DNA from 2 places in the Rhodoferax sp. GW821-FHT09E07 genome. Region 1 is predicted to be linked to the other one. Evidence: predicted binding sites of a transcription regulator. Region 1 holds the regulator's gene; the other holds the start of a gene.
The links. The regulator FliA, encoded in region 1, starts transcription of late flagellar genes. The targets are predictions, from matches to a motif close to CTAAAGTTTNNNNNNNNNNNGCCGNTA.

Region 1 (6,461 bases):
GACCGCGAGGCCGAGATCATGTTCACCATCTCCTCCACCGGATTCACGTTGGATTGGGTGACGTAGCCGTCGGCATCAGCGGATGGGTGCGTCGGGTTGTGCACGCGCTTGAGCGGGTCGTTGCTCTCGCGGATGGAGCTGACTTTGACGCCGGACGACGCGTCCGACCCCATCGGCACGGTCTCAAAGACCACTTGGCGCGCTTTGTAGCCCTGGCCATCGGGGCCGGCTACGGCGTCGGCGTTGGCCAAGTTGCTGGCGACCACGTTGAGGCGCTGCGACTGGGCGCTGACCGCGCTGCCAGATACGTTGAAGATGGAAAACATGGACATCGTGGGTCTCCTCAGTCGTGGTCAGGGCCTACTGGCCCTGGATGGCACTCAAGATTGTTTTGGAAGAGCCGTTAATGAACCGAAGGGTGGCTTCATAGCGCACCGAGTTGTCCACAAAGTTGGCGCGCTCGCGGTCCAGGTCCACACTGTTGCCGTCCATGGCGGGCTGCGATTGCACGGTGTAGTCCAGCTTGGAGTCCCCCAGCGTGCTGCTGCCATTGGCGCTGGGCAAGGGAATGTGGCGGGCATTGGTCGTGCCATCACTGGCCATGCCTGCGCTGCTGCTGGTGGACAGGGAAATGGCCTTGTCCCCCAGGGCTTCGCTCATGGCCTGCTTGAAATTGACATCGCGCCCCGAGTAACCGGGCGTGTCGGCGTTGGCGATGTTGCTGGCAATGACGCGTTGACGCTCGGCGCGCAGCACCAAAGCTTTCGCTTGAAAGTCCAGGGCGTTGGTCAAATTGGCAAACATGGGCTACCTCGGCTAAGTGCGCCCGGTCCAGACGGAGGGGGCGGGATGGGGGCGTGCGGCAATTATGGGAAAAGCTTTAATTTCCTAGCGGAGGAATAGCGGGGGGTTTGGCCTGCATTTGGCGGGTTTGCGCCGAGCAGGGGCTGCCTATAGTTGTGGCAACTTAGGAGTGCCGCCATGTCCCCGTGCTTGCGATTCACGCATCTGCTGCCCCGCTGGCTGCGCGGCGGTGTGGTGCTGGCCGTGCTGGTGGCAGCGCCAGCGGCTTGGGCCCAGGAGATGGCGCTGGGCGATTTGCAGGCGCTGGCGCAGCGCTGGGTGCGCGACACGGTGGCGAAAACCAACGCGGAGAACCCTGGTCTGCGCATGGAGTCGACCGTGGGGGCGTTGGACAGCCGTTTGCATCTGGCGGTGTGTGGCAATGTGGAGCCCTATGTCCCGCCGGGTGCCAGGCTGTGGGGCCGTAGCCGCGTGGGCTTGCGCTGTGCGGATGGCATTGGCCGCTGGAATGTGTCGTTGCCCGTGGTCGTCAAGGCCGTGGGGCCGGCTTGGGTGTTGAAGGGCCAAGTGTCGCCCGGTGCCGTGCTGAGTGATACCGATGTGCTGGAGGCCGAGGTGGACTGGGCCGATGAGCCCAATGCCGTCTTGCAGGATCGCGCGCTGTGGGTGGGGCAAACGACCACCCGCGTGCTGATGGCGGGCCAAGCCCTGCGTCAGGGCATGGTCAAGCCGGCCCAGGTGTTCCAGGCGGGTGCCTCGGTGCGCGTGGTTGCCCAAGGCCCCGGTTTTCAGGTGTCCAGCGACGCCCAGGCCCTGTCGGCCGGGGTGGTGGGCCAACAAGCCCGCGTGCGCATGGACAACGGACGGGTTGCATCTGGCACGGTGCTGGATGTTCGTACAGTAAAAATAGACCTTTGAGTCCAACTTCCTGTGCAAAGAACCCTAAAGTCAGTCATCATCTGGCCGATAACAATCCCACGAGGCCGTGCTTATTGCGGCTTTGGAGAACGCCATGAAGATAGGTCAACCCTCAGATATTCCCTCTTCCGTCACGCCCACGGTGTCCGGTGCTGCCCAAAAAGCGGCCCAGAGCAGCAGCGCCAGCACTGCCGCGACCAACAGCGCGAGCGAGGGAACGCGCTCTGCGGGTGTGGCCGTCACCGTGTCCACGCTGGCGCGCTCCCTGGAAAAGCCCGAACGCAGCGATGCGGACGTGGATACCCAGAAAGTAGCCACCGTGAAGGCAGCCATCGAAGACGGAACCTATGTGGTGAACGCCGAGGCGATTGCCGACCAACTTCTTTCCAACGCGCAGGAAATGCTGAACCGCACCACGCGGTAAGTCCGGCCTGCGCACTTTCAACAGTGCGGAGGTTTCGGAATGTCTAAAGGCTCCACCCCATCCAAGTTTGACGCGCTCGAGCAGCAGTTCGGCGCTGTAGCCGCCGCCTTGCGCGATGGCGACGCGTCCCAGCTTGAATCCCTGAGCAGCCAGCTACAGCAAATGACGCTGGAATTTGCGCGTGAGCTGGAGGTTTTTTCGGCAACGTCGGGTATTTCCTCAACCCAACTGCGCAGGGCCAAGGCGCTGAGCCAAGGTTTTCCGGTGTTGCGCGAAAGCCTGATGCGCCGGCAGGCCTTGGTGGAGCAAGCTTTGCAGGTGGTCGTGCCCGCTACCCAAAGTCAGACCTATGGAGCCCCGGCCGCCAGCCCCTATGGTGCCGGCCCCAAGGCCTCGGGGCGCTTCCAAAGTTTTACCGCCTGAGAGCGGCAATGCGATCTCGCTTTTCAGTGGGATCGCATTTTGGCGCGCAGCCGCGCAATGGATTGGCTGTGCAGTTGACAGACCCGTGACTCGGTCACTTCCAGTACCGCTGCAATTTCCTTGAGGTTCATGTCCTGCTCGTAGTACATGCTCATGATGAACTGCTCACGTTCGGGCAGGGCTTTGATCGCAGTCACCAGTGACTGGCGCAAGCGCATGTCCCGCAGCATGTTCAGCGGGTCGGCATCGTTGTCAGCGACATGGCGGTCCAGGAAGGTGTCGTCGTCCTCGTTGCGCCGCGTCATGTCTTCGAGGTAGACCAGTTGCGTCCCTCGTACTTTGCCCAACAGGCTTTGGTATTCGGCCAATCCCATGCCAAGCTCTGCCGCAATTTCGGACTCTGCGGGGCTGCGGCCGAGCACATGCTCCAGCTTGCGCATGGCGACTTCAATTTCCTTCTGGCTCTTGCGGGAGCCGCGCGACATCCAGTCGTTTTCCCGCAGCTCGTCGAGCATGGCGCCGCGAATGCGTTGGGTGGCAAAGGTCTCGAACTGCACCCCCTGCGAGGCCTCAAAGCGGGTGAGTGCATCTGACAGCCCGATGAGTCCGACCTGGATCAGGTCATCCACCTCCACGCTGGCGGGCAGCTTGGCCATCATGTGGTGGGCCAGACGGCGCACCAACGGCTGGTACTGCTTGATCAAAGCGGTACGGTCCAGCTGTCCTTTGGCGGAGTACATCAGTGTGCCCCCGTGGGGTAGTGGTGGCGCACGGTAGGTGCATAGGGGCGGTGTGGGGCGGACCAGCCGCTGTTAAGCGCCATGGCATTTTCCAGCAGGCCCAGCACCAGCCTGCCGATGCTGGCCGAGGGGCGCTCATCGGTGGTGGGGGCCGGGATATTCAGGGCGTTCACCTGGTAATTCAGAAAGTATTTGGCGCAGTCGTTCAGGCTGGTGGGCATGCGGTTCTCGGACACCGGTGTTTTGGCCTGTACATTGTCCATCACATTGACAACGGTAGGTTCCAGTGCGCCTTTGAGCAACAGGCGTTTGAGGGCCAGGTAGCTGGTCAGCAGCGAGGTTTTCGCCGTCGACACGGCCAGCACTGGGCGTACACCGCTGCCGTGCAGCAGGTGGGCCAGCGTTTGCGCCGTGCTGTACACAATCACCACACTGTCGTGGGGGAATAGCCCCCCTGCATCCACCAGGGAATGCATGCCGGTGGCACTGCCACTGGCCAGGGTTTGCAGGCCCAGCCGAGCGGGCAGAACAGACCACGAGGGCGCGTCTGACACTTGATGGGGGGCCATGGAGTAATCAAACAATTGTGCCAAGCCCGGGTTGTCCGGGGTTTCCAGCACGGTGCCGTCGAGCACGGTAACTGGGTGGCCGAACCCCACCAACGCGTTGCAGAGCTGAAGGAGCAAGGGTAGCTCCACCTGCTCATCGCCGTGGCTGACCATGGCAATGAGTTTGGGTGTAGGGACCACCGCCAGGTCCAGCAGACCTGCCGCCTGGTTGATCGGGTGATCAAGCATCCAGGCGCCCCTGGCCAGCGGCCGCGTTGCTGGAGTGGCTGAAGAAGAACCCCAGGTCGCTGGCCTTGGGGTCGTAGGCCGATACACCCGCAGTGCGCATGGACAGGCGCACCAGCTTGGCGGCCACGGCTGGTTCCCAGTCTTCGGGCACGCGCTGGCCGTTGGTGACGCCGCGCAGCACCAACTGGTGGCGAATGACGGCATCGAGGGCGGGGCCAAGTTTGACGGCCTCGTCGGTCTTGGACAGTATGGCTTGCAGCGTGGTGGGGGTCTTGAAGCAGGCCACGGCCTCGTCCAGGGTGTCCCCATGGCCGCCTGCATTGAGCACCAAGAGGCGTTTGATTTTGGGCAGATCCAGCAGTTCCATCAGCTCGCGCTTGCGCGGGTCGCGTGGTGCAATGCCGGTCGTGTCAATCAGCACCATTTTCTTGTTGGCCAGCAGACCCAGCAGGTCTTGCAGAGCTGCCTTGTCATGCGCCAGGTGGGCCACCACGCCCAACATCTTTCCGTAGGCACGCAGTTGCTCATGGGCCCCTACACGGTATGTGTCCAGGGTGATCAGGCCCACGCTGGCTGGGCCGTGGGCGCGGGCGCATTGGCCTGCCAGTTTGGCGGCGGTAGTGGTCTTGCCTACGCCGGTGGCTCCAATCAGGGCGAAAACACCGCCTTCTTCGTGCAGGGGCGGGCCGCTGGCATCGGTGCGCAGGTTGCGCTCCAGCACATCCATGACCCAGCGCACCGATTCTGCCGCGTCCATGTCTTCAGGGATGCGTTCGAGAATCGTGCGCGACAGTGTGGGCGAATACCCTGCCCGAATCATCTTCAGCATCAGGTTCGACTGAATGGGGTTCTGCCGCGCCTGTCCCAGCCAGTTCAGCGTGTTGAAGCGGTCTTCAATCAACTCCTTCATGGCGTGCAACTCATCCATCATGTTCTGCGGCACGGCAGGGGCGGGCGCATAGCTGGGTGCCTTGCGTGCAGGCAAAGGCCGTGCGGGTGCGACTTCCACGTCCATGCTGATCCGCTTGTGCACGGGCGCAGGCGGAGGCTCAGGCGCCACCGGGGGCGGCAAGATGGTGGTCTGGGGCTGGGCTTGTGTGGCCTCGTGACGGCGGCGCGCCATGCGCTCGCGCACATAGTCCTGGAATGACAGTGTGCTCATCGCCAACTGCTCGGCATCCTCTTCCACTTGGCTTGCCACATCTTGGTAGCTGGGGGACGCGGTGTTGCGGGGCGAGCTCTGGGGCTTGCTTCCGCCTGCGCCGCCTGCATTCTGGTCCAAGACGGCCAGCGTGTCTTCTGCGGTGGCGACCACTTCCACGCCATGTTCGGTGGGGCGGTTGGACAAGATCAGGGTGCCGTCGCCAAAGGCTTGGCGTGCTTTGGCAAGGGCTTCGCGGGAGGTGGCGGCGGTAAAGCGTTGGATGTTCATGGTGTAGCGCCTCTCAAAATCGGGCCGATGCGGATGGTGTGGGTTTCAGGTATTTCGCTGTGCGCCAGCACCTGGAGTCGGGGAGCAACGCGCCGTACCAGGCGTGCAATGGAGCCCCGAATCTGGTCGGGCACCAGTAAGCAAGCCGGTACGCCGATTTCTTCCTGCTTCAATGCAGTTTCTGCGGCCGTGCGGGTCAGCATGTCGGCCACACCAGGGTCCAGGGCCGGACCCGAAGCGCTGCCCAAGGCCTGCACCAGCAGGCGTTCCAGGCTGGGGTCAATGGCGATGACGTTGAGTTCGCGGGTGGGGCCGTAAATCTGCTGCACGATGGCCGGTGACAATGCCACGCGGACGCGGCGCGCCAGTTCGACCGGGTCGGTGGTGGCGGTGGCGTGTTCGGCAATGGATTCGATGATGGTGCGGATATCGCGGATGTGCACCGATTCGTCCAGCAGCAGCTGCAGCACTTTTTGAAAAACCGCGACCGAGACCATCTTGGGGACGACTTCTTCGATCAGTTTGGGGGCCAGCTTTGCCACGTGTTCCACGAGTTGTTGTGTTTCTGTCCGGCTCAGCAACTTGGCGGCCTGGACTTGCATCAAGTGTGACAAATGGGTCGCCATGACAGTCTCGGAATCAACCACGGTAAATCCGGCCATTTGCGCCGCTTCTTTTTGCCGTTCATCAATCCAGTGGGCGGGAAGTCCAAACGCGGGGTCGGTGGTGGCTGCTCCGATCAGCGGCGTGGTGATGCCACCGGGGTTGATGGCCAAGTACATGCCGGGGAATGCTTCCCCTTCACCCACGATGACGCCACGCAGGGTGATGCGGTAGGCGCTGGGTTTGAGTTCCAGGTTGTCGCGCACGTGGACCGCGGGGGGCAGGAAGCCCACCTCCTGTGCAAACTTGCGGCGCACGCC
Region 2 (6,461 bases), on a different contig from region 1:
TCCGCGAACGCGGGTTTGACGGCATTGGTGTGGCCGACCTGATGAAGAGCGCGGGCCTGACGCACGGCGGGTTTTACGGTCAGTTCGCGTCCAAGGAAGAGCTGATGGCCGAGGCCTGTGGCCGCACGTTTGACAACGCGGCCACCATCTGGAACCAGGTGGCCAGTGGCGCGGAGGGCAACCCGCTGGCCGCGGTGATGCAGGCCTACTTGAGCAAGCAGCACCGCGACCACCCGGGCGAAGGCTGTGTGATGGCCGCGCTAGGCGCCGACGCGGCACGCCAGGGCCCCAGCCTGCGCCAGGCGGTAACCGGCGGCACACGCAAGGTGCTCGACCTGTTCACCAACCTGGCACCGGGCCGCGCCAAGGCGCTAAAGCGCGAACGCGCGGTGGTCGCCTACGCGAGCATGGTGGGTGCGCTCATTCTGGCCCGTGCGGTGGACGATGAGGCGCTGTCCGACGAAATCCTGCAAACGGTGGCGGCGTCGTTGCCCGCATAGCGGCATAGCCGCGGCGTTACAGCCCCAGCTGCCCCTTCACCACCGCCAGCACGGTGCCGCCTGCGGCCTTGGCGGCGTCTTTGGCAAAGCCCATGGCCACGTCCTTGAACAACTTTTTGCGTTCCGCCTGGTCTTTCACGCCCTTGGCCTTGTCGTAACCCGCGCGGAAGGCGGCCAGTTCCTTCTTGCCAAACAGGGATTCGAGCACCTGGAACAGCCCGTCGGCCGAGACACGGATGATCTCGGTGCTGAAGGGGTGGTCAAAGATGTGCTGGTAGATCTTCAACTGACCCTGCAGCCAGTTCTTGGCCAGCGTGTCTTCAATGATGAGGCAGATCTTGTCGCCCTGCGGCTCCAGCGATGCGTGGGCCAGCGCGGCCAGCAGGCGCCCGGCGGCCTGGTCTTCCACGCGGCCGCCAAACTTCAACGCAGCCTCGTAGCGCAGTTTCTTCACCTTGGCCACGGGGGTCTTCAGGCGCTCGCTCACGGTCTGGTTGTTCAGCCGCGCCAGCGGGCCCGAGCCGTCCAGGCCGTGTTGGTCCAGCAGGTGCATCACCAGCGCGTCCACGTCTGCCTTGGGCATGGAGCCCAAGCCCAGCTGCAGGTAGTGGTGGAGGAACTCGGTTTCAAACGTGGCCATGGTGGTGCGCTGCGGGTTGATGGAGCGCAAACTCTATCAGATTGGCTGCTAGCCCCTGTATCCATTGCGCTTGCAGCTATATAAAACATAGCGATGGAACTAACTGGTATTTAAGTGGTACTATTTATGAAAACCACCGCATTTGCCCATGTCCGTACTGCCTTCCACAGTGCCCAATGACAGTTCACCGCTGTACCTGCAGCTGGCGCGCCAGCTGGAGCAGGACATCCGCGCGGGCACCTACCGGGTGGACCAGGCGCTGCCGTCGGAGCGGGTGCTGTCCGAATCGCTGGGGGTGTCGCGCATCACGGCGCGCAAGGCGATTGACGTGCTGGTGGAGCAGGGCCTGGTGCTGCGCCGCCAGGGCTCGGGCAACTTCATCGCGCCGCGGCTGGAGCAGCCGCTGTCCAAGCTGGCCAGTTTTTCAGAAGAGCTGCGCCAACGCGGCTACATGCCCAGCAGCACCTGGATCACGCGCGAGGTGGCTGCCGCCAGCGTGACCGAGCGCGAAGCGCTGGGCCTGGCGCGCGGCGCCCGCGTGGCGCGGCTGGAGCGCCTGCGCCTGGCCGACGGCGTGCCCATGGCCTACGAGCGCAGCACCGTGTTGCTGAGCGCCTGCCCACGCCCGCAGGACCTGGATGGTTCGCTCTACCTGCACCTGGCGCGCAGTGGCCTGGCGCCGGTACGCGCGGTGCAGCACATCCGTGCCGTGAATGCCGAGGCCGCCATGGCCGCGCAGCTGGGCATTGCCATCGGTGCTGCCCTGCTGTGGGTGAGCCGTACCGCTTTTTTGCCCGACGGCGTGGCCGTGGAGTGCACCCAGTCGTACTGCCGCAGCGACTACTACGACTTTGTGGCCGAGCTGAAAACCTAAGGACACCGCCATGACGACATTGCAGAGCCGCATTGAAGGCCACATCCTCACCCCCACGGGCTTTGTGCAGGGCGCACTCACGTTGGATGCGCAGGGCCGCGTTGCAGGCATCAGCGGCACGCCTGTGGCCACGGCCGCGGTGCGCGACAGCGGCGCGCCCATCGTGCTGCCCGGCTTCATTGACCTGCATGTGCACGGTGGTGCGGGCCACGACATCATGGAGGGCGGTGACGCGGCCCTGCATGTGGCCACGCTGCATGCGCGGCATGGCACTACGTCACTCTTGGCCACCACCATGACCGCACCGCAGAGCGACCTGGACACGGCTTTTGCCGCCATGGGCGCGCTTTGCAAACAACGTGCACCCAACGCTGCGCGCGTGCTGGGCGTGCATCTGGAGGGGCCTTACATCAGCGAGGCACGCCTGGGCGCGCAGCCGCCGTTTGCGCGACCCGCCAGCTTTGACGAGATCCACCGCCTGCACGCCATGGCGCCCATCCGCCTCATCACGCTGGCGCCCGAGGTGGGTGGTAACGAGGCGTTGATTGCGCAATTGGTGGCTGAGGGCTTCAAGGTGCAGCTGGGCCATACCACGGGCAGCTACGAGCAGGGCGTGGCCGCCATGCGCTGCGGTGCCACGGGCTTTACGCACCTGTTCAACGCCATGTCGGCGCTGCACCACCGCGAGCCGGGCATGGTGGGCGCGGCGCTGGCCCATGCCGAGTTTGCTGAAATCATCCCCGATCTGCTGCATGTGCACCCCGGCGCCATCCACACCGCGCTGCGCGCCATCCCCAAGCTGTACTGCGTGACCGACTCCACCTCCGCCGCCGGCATGCCCGATGGCGACTACAAGCTGGGCCGCCACACGGTGACCAAGTGCATGGGCGGCGTGCGCCTGGCCGACGGCACGCTGGCCGGCTCGGTGCTCAGCATGGACCAGGCCCTGCGCAACCTCGTCAACACCCTGGGCCTGGACCTGGAGGACGCCTCCAAACGCGTCTCCACCTATGCCGCCGACCACATGGGCCTGTCAGACCGCGGCCGCCTGCAGTCCGGCGCTTGGGCCGATGCGGTGGTGGTGGACCGGGATCTGGCGCTGCAGGCGGTATGGGTGGAAGGCCACGCGGTGGCTTTGTAGAAATTCCGACGCTGGTCAGGCGTAGGTGTCTACGTTGCTGCCTAGTTTGTCGGTCTTTGATGCGGCCTTGGGGTTCTTCTTCTCCGCCACCTTTGCCGTGTTTTCGGTTTTCTGGATGGTGACGTCGAGTTGCTCTTGTTGACGCGCGCGCTGGATTGCGGTGATTTGGGCCTGAACCATCTGAATCTGCGCTTGCAGGAGTTTGACGCGCTCCTTCTTCGACTTCGGATCCATGTCGGAAGTAGCCAAGCCGTTGAGCTGCTCCACCAAGTCCCGCAACTGCTTCTGCAGTTTTGCGATATCGCTGGCGTCTGCGCCGGCGCTTGAAATACGGCCTGAGATGGAGGATGTTCCGGAAACTTGCATGGTTCGTTATCGGTGAACCGCGGCAATGCTTTAGGAATGCGCCGCTTTGGATGCAGCGTTGCGGTGCAATTCCGCAAGAAATGTCCGCTCGGTGTTTTTAGACTGGCCCGGTGTTCAACCTCACTGGAGTTTTTGATGAAAACAGAGCTACTGTCCCACGCGATCCACGTCATCGGCATCGAGCTGCGCACCACCAACCTGGAGGCCATGCAGACCATTCCCCCGCACTGGCAGCGCTTTGGCCAGGAGGAAGTGCTGGCCCACATTCCCGCCAAGCTGAACGGTGATGTCTACGCCGTTTACACCCACTTTGAAAACGCAGGCCTCAACAACACGGGCTTGTACTCGCTGGTGATTGGCGCGCCGGTACCCGCCAGCGCCGAGGTGCCTGCGGGCATGGTGCGCGTGGTGGTCCCCGCGTCCAAGCGCGCGGTGTTTGACGTGGAGCCCAACCGGGCTGACTTGGTGGGCGCCAAGTGGATGGAGATTTGGGGCCACACCGAGCTGGCGAAGACCGTGATTGCCGAGTACGAGCGTTACAGTGCCGATGGCCGCATTGCCATCTCCATTGGCCTGCAATAAGTCTGCAATAACGAAAGCACCCACCGCGCATGAACCGCAGCCACAGCTGGACCGACTACCAGGATCGCCTGAGCCGCGTCACCGCCTACATCCACGACCACCTGGCCGAGGAGCTAGACCTGGACCAGCTGGCGGAGGTGGCCCACCTGTCGCCCTACCACTGGCACCGCGTCTACCACGCGATGAACGGCGAGACCATTGCGGCCACCATACGCCGGCTGCGGCTGCACCGCGCGTCGGGCTACCTGGCCAACACGCAGCTGCCGGTGGCCCAGGTGGCGCGCAAGTGCGGCTACCCCAATGTGCAGTCGTTTACCCGCGCCTTTGGCACGGCTTATGGCATGGGGCCCACGCAGTACCGCGCGCAGGGCGGGCATGTGGTGTTCCGCCGTGGCGTGGCGCAGGCCGCGGCGGCGGGTTACACGGTGGACATTCGCTATGTGCCCGCGGTGCCGCTGGCCGGCCTGCCGCATGGCGGTGGCTATATGCGCATTGGCAAAGCGTTTGAAACCACCTTCACCCACATGGCCGCCCAGGGCCTGCTGCGGGACGACACCCGCTGGCTGGCCGTGTACTACGACGACCCGGCCGCCGTGCCTGAAGCACAGCTGCGGTCCTGGGCGGGTTTGTCGCTGCCCGCGAGCGCCAGCGCCGCCGCGCCCCTGCAAGCCATGACGCTGGGCGGCTGCACCTGCGCTGTGCTGCGCCACCGCGGGCCCTACGCCACCATGGGGGCGGCCTACCAGTGGCTCTATGGGCAGTGGCTGGTGCAGTCGGGCCATGCGGCGCTGGATCAACCCGTGTTTGAGGAATACCTGAACAACCCACGGGACACGGCGCCGGCCGATTTGTTGACCGACATCTACCTGCCGTTGCAGAATGTGGCTTAGTTTTCCGCCTGACGAAACTTTTAGAGGAATTTTGAAATAAAGGCGTTGACTTATATTTCTTTATAAATATAATACGCAACAGGAACTCGGGTTGCACCCAACACCCCCTCGTTCCACGAAGCCTGGCAAGAGATGTCTTTTGCAGCAGGGCCTCGGTTTATTCGACACCTGTCGACCACGTTGAACTGCAGAGCTGCAGCCAACCGATTCTCTTTCTGCTCAAGCCGGCCTCTTTGATTCAGGTCCGCACCTCTCCCCTACATGATCCAGACTTCCGAATTAGCCATACCCATGGGCAACTACATGGTTTCGCCCGCCACGCACGCCACCAGCAACGGTCGCTTCCGTGCTTCCATCTCGGTCCAGCGCAGCCAAAGCAAGGGCGCCTACTGCCGAATTTTTAACTTTGATTGCGAGTTCGTATCTCGCGAAGCCGCCCGGGTGTATGCCATCACCCAGGGCTGGCTAGAGACCTGCATCGCACGTCCGCAAACCTGCTGAACACTTTTTTTCTGAAAGGCTAACTATGAGCACCAAAATTTACGTGGGCAATCTGCCCTATTCCGTGGACGACACCAGTCTGCGCAGCAACTTCTCCGAATTTGGCGAAGTAACCTCCGCCAAGGTGATGATGGACCGTGACACCGGCCGCTCCAAAGGTTTTGCCTTTGTCGAAATGGGTACGCCCGCATTTGCGCAGGCAGCCATTGACGGCTTGCATGGCCAATCCGTGGACGGTCGCTCCATCGTGGTGAACCTGGCACGTCCGCGCGAAGACCGCGGCACGTCGGATGGTTACCGCGGCGCACGCAGCTACTAAGCTGTAAGCCCCCTAAAAAGCCGGCTCTTGCAGCCGGCTTTTTTACGTCTGTGCACCTTACTCCGGTGGAAGTGCTGTCAGCAGTACGGTGACCACCAGCCCGCCCTCGGCGTGGTTGTGCAGGCGTATTTCGCCACCGTGGGCCTGAATGATGTTGCGGGCAATGCCCAGGCCCAGGCCCGTGCCGGTGCGGTTCTGCTGCTGGCCGTGGGACAGGCGCACATGGGGTTCAAACGCGGCCGACATGCTGGCCTGTGCAATGCCAGGGCCAAAGTCCCGCACCTCCACCAGCGCGCGGTTGCCCTGGTGGCTCAGGCGCACCTGCACGCGCTCGCCATAGAGCACGGCGTTGTCCAGCAGGTTGCTGAAGGCGCGTTCCAGCGCCAGAGGTTTGCCTAGCACGCTGATGGCCTCGGCCGTCCATTCAATGCTCGCATCGGGGTGGATGGGGCGCTGCGCTAGCCGGGCCAGCAGCGTGTCCAGCCGCACGGGGGTCAGGTTCTCGTGGATATCGGTGTCTTTCACACTTTGCAGCGCGGCCTTCACCATCACGTCCAGGTCGTCCAAGTCCTCGTGGAACTCGGCACGCAGGGTTTCGTCGTCCAGCAGCTCGGTGCGCAGCTTAAGGCGCATGATGGGCGTCTTGAG

Region 2: AC07OE_RS15415 (FlxA-like family protein) is a predicted target of FliA. The motif match lies at 3,529-3,555, and genes of this name have one in related genera.

The regions. Positions count from the first base shown of each region.
Region 1 covers NZ_JBWKOP010000010.1:70,501-76,961, reverse strand. Annotated here, with positions in the region: gene flgC (flagellar basal body rod protein FlgC) at 1-332, opposite strand, end outside; gene flgB (flagellar basal body rod protein FlgB) at 361-804, opposite strand; gene flgA (flagellar basal body P-ring formation chaperone FlgA) at 982-1,722, shown strand; gene flgM (flagellar biosynthesis anti-sigma factor FlgM) at 1,817-2,146, shown strand; gene AC07OE_RS19010 (hypothetical protein) at 2,186-2,569, shown strand; gene AC07OE_RS19005 (RNA polymerase sigma factor FliA) at 2,593-3,309, opposite strand; gene AC07OE_RS19000 (hypothetical protein) at 3,309-4,106, opposite strand; gene flhF (flagellar biosynthesis GTPase FlhF) at 4,099-5,538, opposite strand; gene flhA (flagellar biosynthesis protein FlhA) at 5,535-6,461, opposite strand, start outside.
Region 2 covers NZ_JBWKOP010000007.1:215,462-221,922, reverse strand. Annotated here, with positions in the region: gene AC07OE_RS15435 (TetR/AcrR family transcriptional regulator) at 1-500, shown strand, start outside; gene AC07OE_RS15430 (hypothetical protein) at 517-1,140, opposite strand; gene AC07OE_RS15425 (GntR family transcriptional regulator) at 1,289-2,014, shown strand; gene nagA (N-acetylglucosamine-6-phosphate deacetylase) at 2,034-3,155, shown strand; gene AC07OE_RS15415 (FlxA-like family protein) at 3,171-3,521, opposite strand; gene AC07OE_RS15410 (GyrI-like domain-containing protein) at 3,657-4,103, shown strand; gene AC07OE_RS15405 (AraC family transcriptional regulator) at 4,133-4,993, shown strand; gene AC07OE_RS15400 (hypothetical protein) at 5,255-5,494, shown strand; gene rbp (RNA-binding regulator) at 5,520-5,813, shown strand; gene AC07OE_RS15390 (ATP-binding protein) at 5,871-6,461, opposite strand, start outside.